Regions from separate parts of the Bacillus cereus group sp. Bce041 genome, predicted to be linked through region 4. Evidence: riboswitches for the same ligand, from Rfam matches in the RefSeq annotation. Region 4 holds a riboswitch; each other region holds the start of a gene.

Region 1 (2,204 bases), on a different contig from region 4:
TTATATCAAGCAATTGCGGCTATTTTCTTAGCGCAAATGTACGGTATTGATTTATCTATTACACAACAAATTACATTGTTGCTTGTATTAATGGTTACATCAAAAGGTATCGCAGGTGTACCGGGCGTATCATTCGTTGTATTATTAGCGACACTTGGTACAGTAGGTATTCCACCTGAAGGCTTAGCGTTCATTGCTGGTATTGACCGTATTTTAGATATGGCTCGTACAGCAGTTAACGTTGTAGGAAACTCTTTAGCAGCTGTAGTTATGTCTAAGTGGGAAGGTCAATATGACGCTGAAAAAGGACAAGCTTATTTAAAAGAGATTTCTGAAAAGGGTCAAGCGGCTTAATTATAATATGAACAAGCTCTCACATAATATGTGGGAGCTTTTCTGTATATAGAAGAGGAGTAGACATAATGAAACGTAAATATGGTGACGGTTCTTCGTGGAAGAGACTAATAGAAAAGAGTTATACGGTTAAGCAAATGGAAGAGGGAATGCTCGGAATACTGGATATAAAAAAGGTGAGAGAGCCTAGTTGTAAAGAATATGATGGTGAAGAACTTTGTATTGCAGCGGATCAGTATACGTGGATTCAATATTTCATAGACGGGAAAAACTTTGCGATTACCGCTATGTTAGATGATCAGAAAAAATTAGTGCAATATTATATCGATGTGGCGAAAGAATATAAAATAGACGATCGTGGTTTACCGTATTTTGATGATTTATATTTAGATGTAGTATTATTATCTAGCGGTAAGGTGTATGTATTAGATGAAGAGGAGCTAGAGGATGCTTATAAAAGTGGTGATGTCACGAAGGAAGAGTATGAGCTAGCTTGGTACACTACGAAATGGATATTAGCAACAATAAAAAATAGTGAATTTTATTGGATTTCAATATTGGAAGAAGAAATCGAAAAGTTAAAATGATTGTTGTATTCAAATTTTTGTATAATTACCAAAAAAATCTATACAAAAAATAATTGACTTTTGTTTTGTAAGCGAGTAAAGTTAGGGAAGAAATTATTATTAAAAAATAAATATGAAACCTTCTTATAAAGAGAGGCGGAGGGACTGGCCCTACGATGCCTCGGCAGCGGACTCGATTTCAGAGTGCTGTGCCAAATCCAGCAAGCATGTGCTTGAAAGATGAGAAGAGCGTTTCTTATAGATGTATAAGACCTCTTCTCATCGGAAGAGGTCTTTTGTTATTCATTAGAAAAAGGTTGAAACTAGGGAGAGATGGTACTTTGAAAGAAACGAGAGGAAATGGTTTAGCTTTATTACCACTTGGGATATTTTTGGCGCTATTTATTGGTTCTGGAATTATTACAGGTGATTTCTATAAATTGCCAATACTTGTAGCGATTTCAATTGCTGTAGGAGTCGCTTTAGTGATGAATCGTAAAGAAAGTTTTAATGTGAAAGTAGAGCGGTTCGCTAAAGGTGCAGGAAATCCGGATATCATGATTATGGTATTAATTTTTGTGCTTGCAGGTGCATTTTCTGAAACTGCTAAAGGAATGGGCGGAGTAGACTCAACTGTTAATTTAGCGTTAACTATTTTACCGCCAGGATTTATCGTAGCTGGAATCTTTGTTATTGGTGCATTTATTTCATTAGCGATGGGAACTTCAATGGGAACAATTGCAGCATTAGCGCCGATTGCTGTAGGTATTAGTGGTCAAACTGATATCTCAATTGCGCTTGCAATGGCTACTGTTGTTGGCGGAGCGATGTTTGGTGATAATTTATCATTTATTTCAGATACAACAATCGCAGCTGTTCGTTCACAAGGAACAGAAATGAAAGATAAGTTTAAAACGAACTTTTTAATTGTGTTACCAGCGGCTATTATTACAATTGTACTATTAGTAATAGTTACTTCAGGAAGTGACACGCAGATTAAAGCACATAGCTTTGATTGGATAAAGATTTTACCGTACGCAGGAGTACTTATTACAGCGTTACTTGGCTGGAATGTACTTATTGTATTAACTGGTGGAACTGTACTATCTGGTGTTATCGGTCTTATAGATGGAAGTTACACGTTAGAAAGTTTCTTTAAAAGTGTAACGACTGGAATGGGCGGTATGATGGAGTTAGTATTACTTGCTATATTAATTGGCGGTATGGTTGAATTAATCCAATATAATGGTGGTATTCAATATTTAATGAATGTATTAACACGTA
Region 2 (2,204 bases), 190 kb from region 4:
TTCTGTTAATGGTTGCTGTATATAAGGTGTGTAGAAAGTGTTGTCTACAATAAGGAGTAGTCCGTTCCTTTTCGCTACAGTTGCGACAGCAGCAATATCAGTAACTTGCATTAATGGATTAGTTGGAGTTTCTATGAAAATAGCCTTCGTTTCAGTTGTGATAGCTTGCTCAATTTGTTTAATAGACTGTGTATTTACGTATCTACATCGAACATTCCACTTTTTTTCATGCTCAGAAAATAATCGATACGTTCCCCCGTATAAATCTTCAGATACAATAAGTTCGTCTCCAGAGCGGAATAGAGAAAGGACGAGGAGAACAGCCGCCATCCCTGAACTACAGGCATAACCTTGTTCGCCATATTCTAAGTCTGCGATCGCCTGTTCTAAAAGACCTCGAGTTGGATTGCCAGTTCGTGAATAGTCAAAGCCAGTAGATTTACCAATTCCTTCGTGACGATAAGCGGTTGAGAAATAAACTGGTGGATTAACCGTTCCGGTTGTAGTTTCACTGCGATTTCCGATTTGTGCTAGTTTTGTTTCGATTGTTGACATATGAAAATTCCTCCTTTTTAAATTGAAACATTAAGTGAATATAAAATAAAAAAAGCCTTCTAAGAAGAAGGCTTTCGGTTTGAATAGAGTCTTCTTCTCATCTGTCAAATCTTTCACAATTTGCTGGAATTAGCACCTTATTAACAAAATGTTAATGGTTGCTGAGGCGTCACAGGGCCAGTCCCTCTACCTCTCTAGATAAGAATGTTCGTATGAAATTTTTATTATGTTTTTAACTTTACAATAAAATATAACTGAATTGCAACTTTATTTTAAATAATTTTTATTTTTCCGCAAGTGTCATTGACTTTTACTTTTGTGCATGCTAAATTTATTAAAAAATTTACAAACATTGTTAAAAGGGGAACGCATTTCCTTTTAGCTACATAAATAAAATAATAAAGACAACTCTTATTGAGAGCGGTGGAGGGAAAGGCCCTGTGAAACCCGGCAACCTTCAAACGAAATGTTTGAAACGGTGCTAATACCTGCAAAACGAATGTTTTGCATAATAAGAGGAGGAACGATTATGTCCCCCTCTTCAAAGTGAAGAGGGGGTTTTTATATTGATAGAAATGAGGGAGAGTCGTGAAATTACTAGATTTATTATCAAAAGGAATTGTAATAGGTGATGGTGCGGTTGGGACGTTATTGCATTCACATGGTTTGCAAAGTAGCTTTGAAGAATTGAATGTATCTGATCCAGACTTAATTATATCGATTCATAAACAATATGTAGCTGCTGGAGCAGATGTAATTCAAACGAATACGTATGGAGCAAATGAGGCGAAATTACGTATGTATGGTTTAGAAAATCAAGTTACAGAAATTAATAGAGCGGCAGTAAAACTAGCGAAAGCATCTGTGACAGATAAAAATGCAATTTTAGGAACAATTGGTGGTATGAAACATATCGGAGCTGTTACAACGACTGATATGGAAAGAGAGTTTATGTTACTTGAACAGGCAGGGGCTTTACTAGAAGAACAGGTTGATGGATTACTATTAGAAACTTTTTACGATGAATTTGAATTACTTCATGCCGTTAAAGTATTGCGTAAGCAAACGAATATTCCAATTGTTGCGCAATTAGCGTTACATGAAGCAGGTACGACTCAAAATGGAAATGATGTCAATGAAATATTAAAGCAACTTATAGATTACGGTGCAAATGTTGTTGGATTGAATTGTCAACTAGGGCCGCTTCATATGACGGAAGCTTTCAAAATGATATCGATTCCTCAAAATGGCTATTTATCAGCATACCCAAATGCAGGCCTCCCGAATTATGTGGATGGACGTTACGTATATGAGGGAAGCCCAGCTTATTTTGAAGCGATGACACCGAGATTTATTGAGCAAGGTATTCGGTTATTGGGTGGTTGTTGTGGTACGACTCCAGAACATATTCAAAGTATGAAGCGCGCTGTTGCGAATATTACCCCTGTAATAGAAAAAGACACGATTCAAAGGCCGAAAGTCGTTCATACGCATGAGAAACGTTCGAAGGCTCACGTCACTCTAGCAGAGAAAGCGAAAAAACAAACGACAGTTGTAGTGGAATTAGATCCACCGAAAACGTTAGATACACAGCGTTTTTTTGAAGGAGCAAGAGCGTTAAAAAGAGCGGGAGCAGATGCTATTACTCT
Region 3 (2,204 bases), on a different contig from region 4:
CCGACCTTTTAATGTATTGGGAGAAAAGATTTTTCAGAAAAGTGTTCTTGTTGTGTAAATATAAACATTTTATAAAATGTTTCAAGAAGGGTTTTTTTTATAAAATACTTCGTTTATAATGGAGGAAAATATCGACATGAGATTGATTGCTCATGTAGCGGTTCAGTAGTGTTATGAAAAGATAAGAAGGGGTGCACACGCATCCTTTTTTCTATGCAGATATTATGAAAGAGGTGGTATGATGGAATTAACATTAAATTCGACTGTATGTTTACACACGATTCAATTTCGAAAAGAGCAAAAGAATTATATTGTAAAAGATACAATTACAGGAGAAAAATATGAAATGCCGCCACTTTGGATTGATGCATTGGCAATGATGCGTGACGGTTTTTTATTGGGGGAAATTGAGGATAAATTAAAAGAAGAGTATCCATCCGAAGAAGTGAATATGTTAGCATTCACGAGGCAACTGTTAGAACTAGAACTTGTTGAAATGGTAGATGGAGAAGAGATAGCTTGCACAAAGAAGAAAGAGATAGATTGTTTAGCTTGGGTGCGTCCTCGTGTGGAACAATTCTTTCTTAATTTAAATAGAAAATATAGAAGCAAAGACCAGTAGTGGCCTTTGCTTTTTTTATAGGCTGTGTTTAAAAAATAACAGCAAATGCTCTTGCGAAAGCACCGTCACTATTTTTAATTTTTAAAGGTGCTGCTGAGAAAAAGAAACGTTTTGCTTCGATAGCATCTAGATTTGTTAAGTTTTCAATTAAGTAAATATCATTCCCTAGTAATATGTGATGAATCGGTGATGTTTCTGTTGTGACTTCATCAGGAGAAATGAAATCTAAACCGATAGATTTTACTTTTAATCGCACTAGTTCTTTAGCTAATTCTTCAGAAAGATAAAATGCTTCCTTCTCATAAGCTTCTGTATTCCATTTTGTGGATAGATTAGAATGAAAAATAACAATATCACCTTCTTTTATGTCAGTATTATGCAATACTGTCTTAGGTAATTTTCGCTCTTGAATATGTGTTACATCTATAAGAACAGCTTCACCTACAAATTGATCCAGCGGTAATTGATCGATGGTCGTTGCGCCTGAAATAAAATGCGCAGGAGCATCACAATGCGTGCCAACATGAACGACAGAATGAAAATCTGTAACTTGATATCCTGATTCTTCAACACTTGTAACAGCTTCTAGTTGTATTTTAGGTGTTCCAGGAAATTGAGACATATTATTTTCAAATGTTTGTGATAAATCAATTACTTTCATTTTACATACCTCCAATATATGTTTTTCAAATAATAAAAAGCTCATCCTTCAGTATCAAGAAAGATGAGCTTTACATGCTAGTTGAGTTTTATCTTCCAAAATGCATTGCATTTTGCAGGAATTAGCACCTATTCAGTTTGTATAAACTGAGGTTGCTGGGCTTCAAAGGGCCGGTCCCTCTGCCTCTCTTGATAAAGAAGTATTCAGTTTTTAAAATCGGAATTTTCCGATATTTAAATTGTAATTCATTTCCTTTTTGCGTGCAATACAAAATAGGTATTCACCCAAATAAAGCTGCTCGCATATTGTAGCTTATGTAAATAGAATGCTGCGAAGGAGTGAGTGCAGTGACAGGAAATGTATTAAATTATTATGCTGGTGGTAATACAGCTAGGGGATTTCACAATTTATACGAAGAGAATTTAAAAGGATTAGACAGATTATTTATCTTAAAGGGTGGCCCAGGAACGGGAAAATCTTCTTTAATAAAGGCAATAGGTCGTGAATGGATTGAAAAAGGATATGATATTGAATTTTTACATTGTTCTTCTGATAATAAATCGGTTGATGGTGTAATTATCCCACAATTAAAAGTAGGAATTGTTGATGGGACATCGCCGCATGTTATTGAGCCAAAAATGCCAGGAGTTGTTGAAGAGTATATAAATTTAGGAATTGCTTGGGACTCAGATAAACTAAGAAAGCAGAAGTTAGAAATTGAAAGATTTGTTTCAGAAGCAAGCAAAGCTTTTCAGTCTGCTTACGCACGTTTTAAAGAGGCATTGGTTATACATGATGAGTGGGAGAAGATATATATTGATAATATAGATTTTAATAAAGCAAATGAACTAACCAATCAGCTAATCCAGAAATTATTTGCAGATAAAAGCGGGAGACAATCGCTTGTAAAACATCGTTTTT
Region 4 (2,204 bases):
TGTTTTTGGAGATGTAGAAAAAAATATTGAGAATGCTAAAAATAAAATAAGTGAAGCTATGAAGGAAAGGCCAGATGTTATCGTCTTACCAGAACTATGGACAACAGGATATGATTTAACGAGACTTTCTGAAATTGCAGATAGGGATGGAGTGGAAATGAAAGAAAAGTTAATAGAATGGGCGAAGCGATATGATGTACATATTGTTGGTGGGTCCATAGCAAAGCAAACAGAGCAAGGCGTTACAAATACGATGTATGTTGTAAATAATGAAGGACAGTTAGTCAACGAATATAGTAAAGTACATTTATTTCAGCTTATGGATGAACATAAATATTTAATAGCTGGTAATGGTACGGGCGAATTTAAGCTAGATGATGTTGAATGCGCTGGAACAATTTGTTATGATATTCGTTTTCCAGAGTGGATGCGTGTTCATACTGCTAAAGGGGCAAAAGTATTATTTGTTGTAGCTGAATGGCCATTAGTTCGTTTAGCACATTGGCGTTTGCTATTGCAAGCAAGAGCAGTTGAAAATCAGTGTTATGTTGTTGCGTGTAATAGAGCAGGGAAGGATCCGAATAATGTGTTTGCAGGTCATTCTTTAATTGTGGATCCTTGGGGTGAAGTTGTAGTAGAGGCGAATGAAGAGGAATCAATTTTATTTGGAGAGCTTGAATTCGAGAAAATTAAAGAAGTACGTAAAGGAATTCCAGTTTTTGCGGATCGCCGTCCAGAATTATACAAATAAAATGTTGACAAGTGATTTTTATTCTTGGTATAGTCTTCAACATAAAGTTAAAAATTCAAAAAATTATACAACTCTTATCAAGAGCAGGTGGAGGGATTTGGCCCGATGAAGCCCAGCAACCGACCGTAATACCATTGTGAAATGGGGCGTTTATTACGCCAAAAGGCACGGTGCTAATTCCAGCAGAAAGTAAAACTTTCTGGCAGATAAGAGGGGAGAAGATAAACTTCAAACCTCTTTCTTAGTGGAAAGAGGTTTTTCTATGTTAGAAAAACCTCTGAATTTAAAAAGGGGGAGAAGAAGATGGGATATTATTCATTAACAGAAATAACAGCTGTACAATATGCGAAAGATCATGGCTATTTTGAAGAGAAGGCAAATGTCATTTGTCATGAAATTGGAGATGGAAACTTAAATTACGTGTTCAAATTAGATGATGGAGAGAAATCCATTATAATAAAACAAGCACTGCCTTATGCGAAAGTAGTTGGTGAAAGCTGGCCATTGTCTATAAAAAGAGCAACGATTGAAAGCAAGGCATTACAAATTTTTGCGCAGTATGTACCGGATTATGTTCCAGTAGTGTACAGTCATGACGAAGAGTTAGCGATAACGGTAATAGAAGACTTATCAAGACTAACAATTACAAGAAAAGGATTAATAGACGGAGAAGAATATCCGCTTTTATCCCAGCATATTGGTCGTTTTCTAGCACATGTTTTATTTTACACTTCAGATTTTGGTTTACAGTCAGAAGAGAAGAGGATACTAGAAGGTACCTTTGTAAATCCGGACCTATGTAAAATTACAGAGGATTTAGTGTTTACAGATCCGTTTGGGCATTATGATACAAATGATTATGAGCCAGATTTACAGCTCGTGGTTGATGAACTTTGGAGTGATAAAACTTTAAAACTAAAAGTAGCACAATATAAATATAAGTTCTTAACAAGAAAAGAAACTCTTATTCATGGTGATTTACATACTGGTAGTATTTTTTCGTCACCTTCTGAAACGAAAGTGATTGATCCAGAATTTGCGACATATGGCCCATTTGGGTTTGACATAGGTCAATTTATTGCAAATCTATTATTAAATGCGTTATCTAGAGAAGAAGAAAAGAGAAGTGTACTATTTTTCCATATAGAAAAGACGTGGAGTTATTTTGTAGAGACTTTTACAAAGTTATGGATTGGAGAAGGTGTAGAAGCATATACGAAAGAAAAACAATGGTTACCAATTATTTTGCAAAATATCTTTACTGATGCTGTTGGATTTGCCGGATGTGAACTAATTCGTAGAACAATTGGTTTAGCTCATGTAGCAGATTTAGATGAAATAGAAAATAAAGAAACAAGAATTCAAGCTAAGAAACAAGCGCTATCCTTAGGAAAAGAACTAATAAAATATGAATCTAAAAGTGCTGATATTCAACTGTTTCGAACATTATTTC

The links. A riboswitch is a leader RNA that binds a small molecule or an ion and turns the genes downstream of it on or off. The one in region 4 is predicted to bind S-adenosylmethionine.
Region 1: linked by a shared signal. The riboswitch ahead of ACUN13_RS08280 (Na+/H+ antiporter NhaC family protein) and the one ahead of mtnK (S-methyl-5-thioribose kinase) in region 4 are both predicted to bind S-adenosylmethionine.
Region 2: linked by a shared signal. The riboswitch ahead of ACUN13_RS02700 (bifunctional homocysteine S-methyltransferase/methylenetetrahydrofolate reductase) and the one ahead of mtnK (S-methyl-5-thioribose kinase) in region 4 are both predicted to bind S-adenosylmethionine.
Region 3: linked by a shared signal. The riboswitch ahead of ACUN13_RS21640 (cyclase family protein) and the one ahead of mtnK (S-methyl-5-thioribose kinase) in region 4 are both predicted to bind S-adenosylmethionine.

The regions. Positions count from the first base shown of each region.
Region 1 is NZ_JBQXON010000002.1:452,611-454,814, reverse strand. Features, by position in the region: gene gltP (glutamate/aspartate:proton symporter GltP) at 1-354, shown strand, start outside; gene ACUN13_RS08285 (DUF402 domain-containing protein) at 423-941, shown strand; SAM riboswitch class I at 1,062-1,167, shown strand; gene ACUN13_RS08280 (Na+/H+ antiporter NhaC family protein) at 1,262-2,204, shown strand, end outside.
Region 2 is NZ_JBQXON010000001.1:513,374-515,577, reverse strand. Features, by position in the region: gene metI (cystathionine gamma-synthase/O-acetylhomoserine thiolyase) at 1-555, opposite strand, end outside; SAM riboswitch class I at 650-760, opposite strand; SAM riboswitch class I at 964-1,073, shown strand; gene ACUN13_RS02700 (bifunctional homocysteine S-methyltransferase/methylenetetrahydrofolate reductase) at 1,144-2,204, shown strand, end outside.
Region 3 is NZ_JBQXON010000007.1:134,963-137,166, reverse strand. Features, by position in the region: gene ACUN13_RS21650 (ATP-binding protein) at 1-12, shown strand, start outside; gene ACUN13_RS21645 (hypothetical protein) at 242-622, shown strand; gene ACUN13_RS21640 (cyclase family protein) at 651-1,283, opposite strand; SAM riboswitch class I at 1,369-1,481, opposite strand; gene ACUN13_RS21635 (PRK06851 family protein) at 1,631-2,204, shown strand, end outside.
Region 4 is NZ_JBQXON010000001.1:326,092-328,295, reverse strand. Features, by position in the region: gene ACUN13_RS01610 (carbon-nitrogen family hydrolase) at 1-751, shown strand, start outside; SAM riboswitch class I at 823-964, shown strand; gene mtnK (S-methyl-5-thioribose kinase) at 1,055-2,204, shown strand, end outside.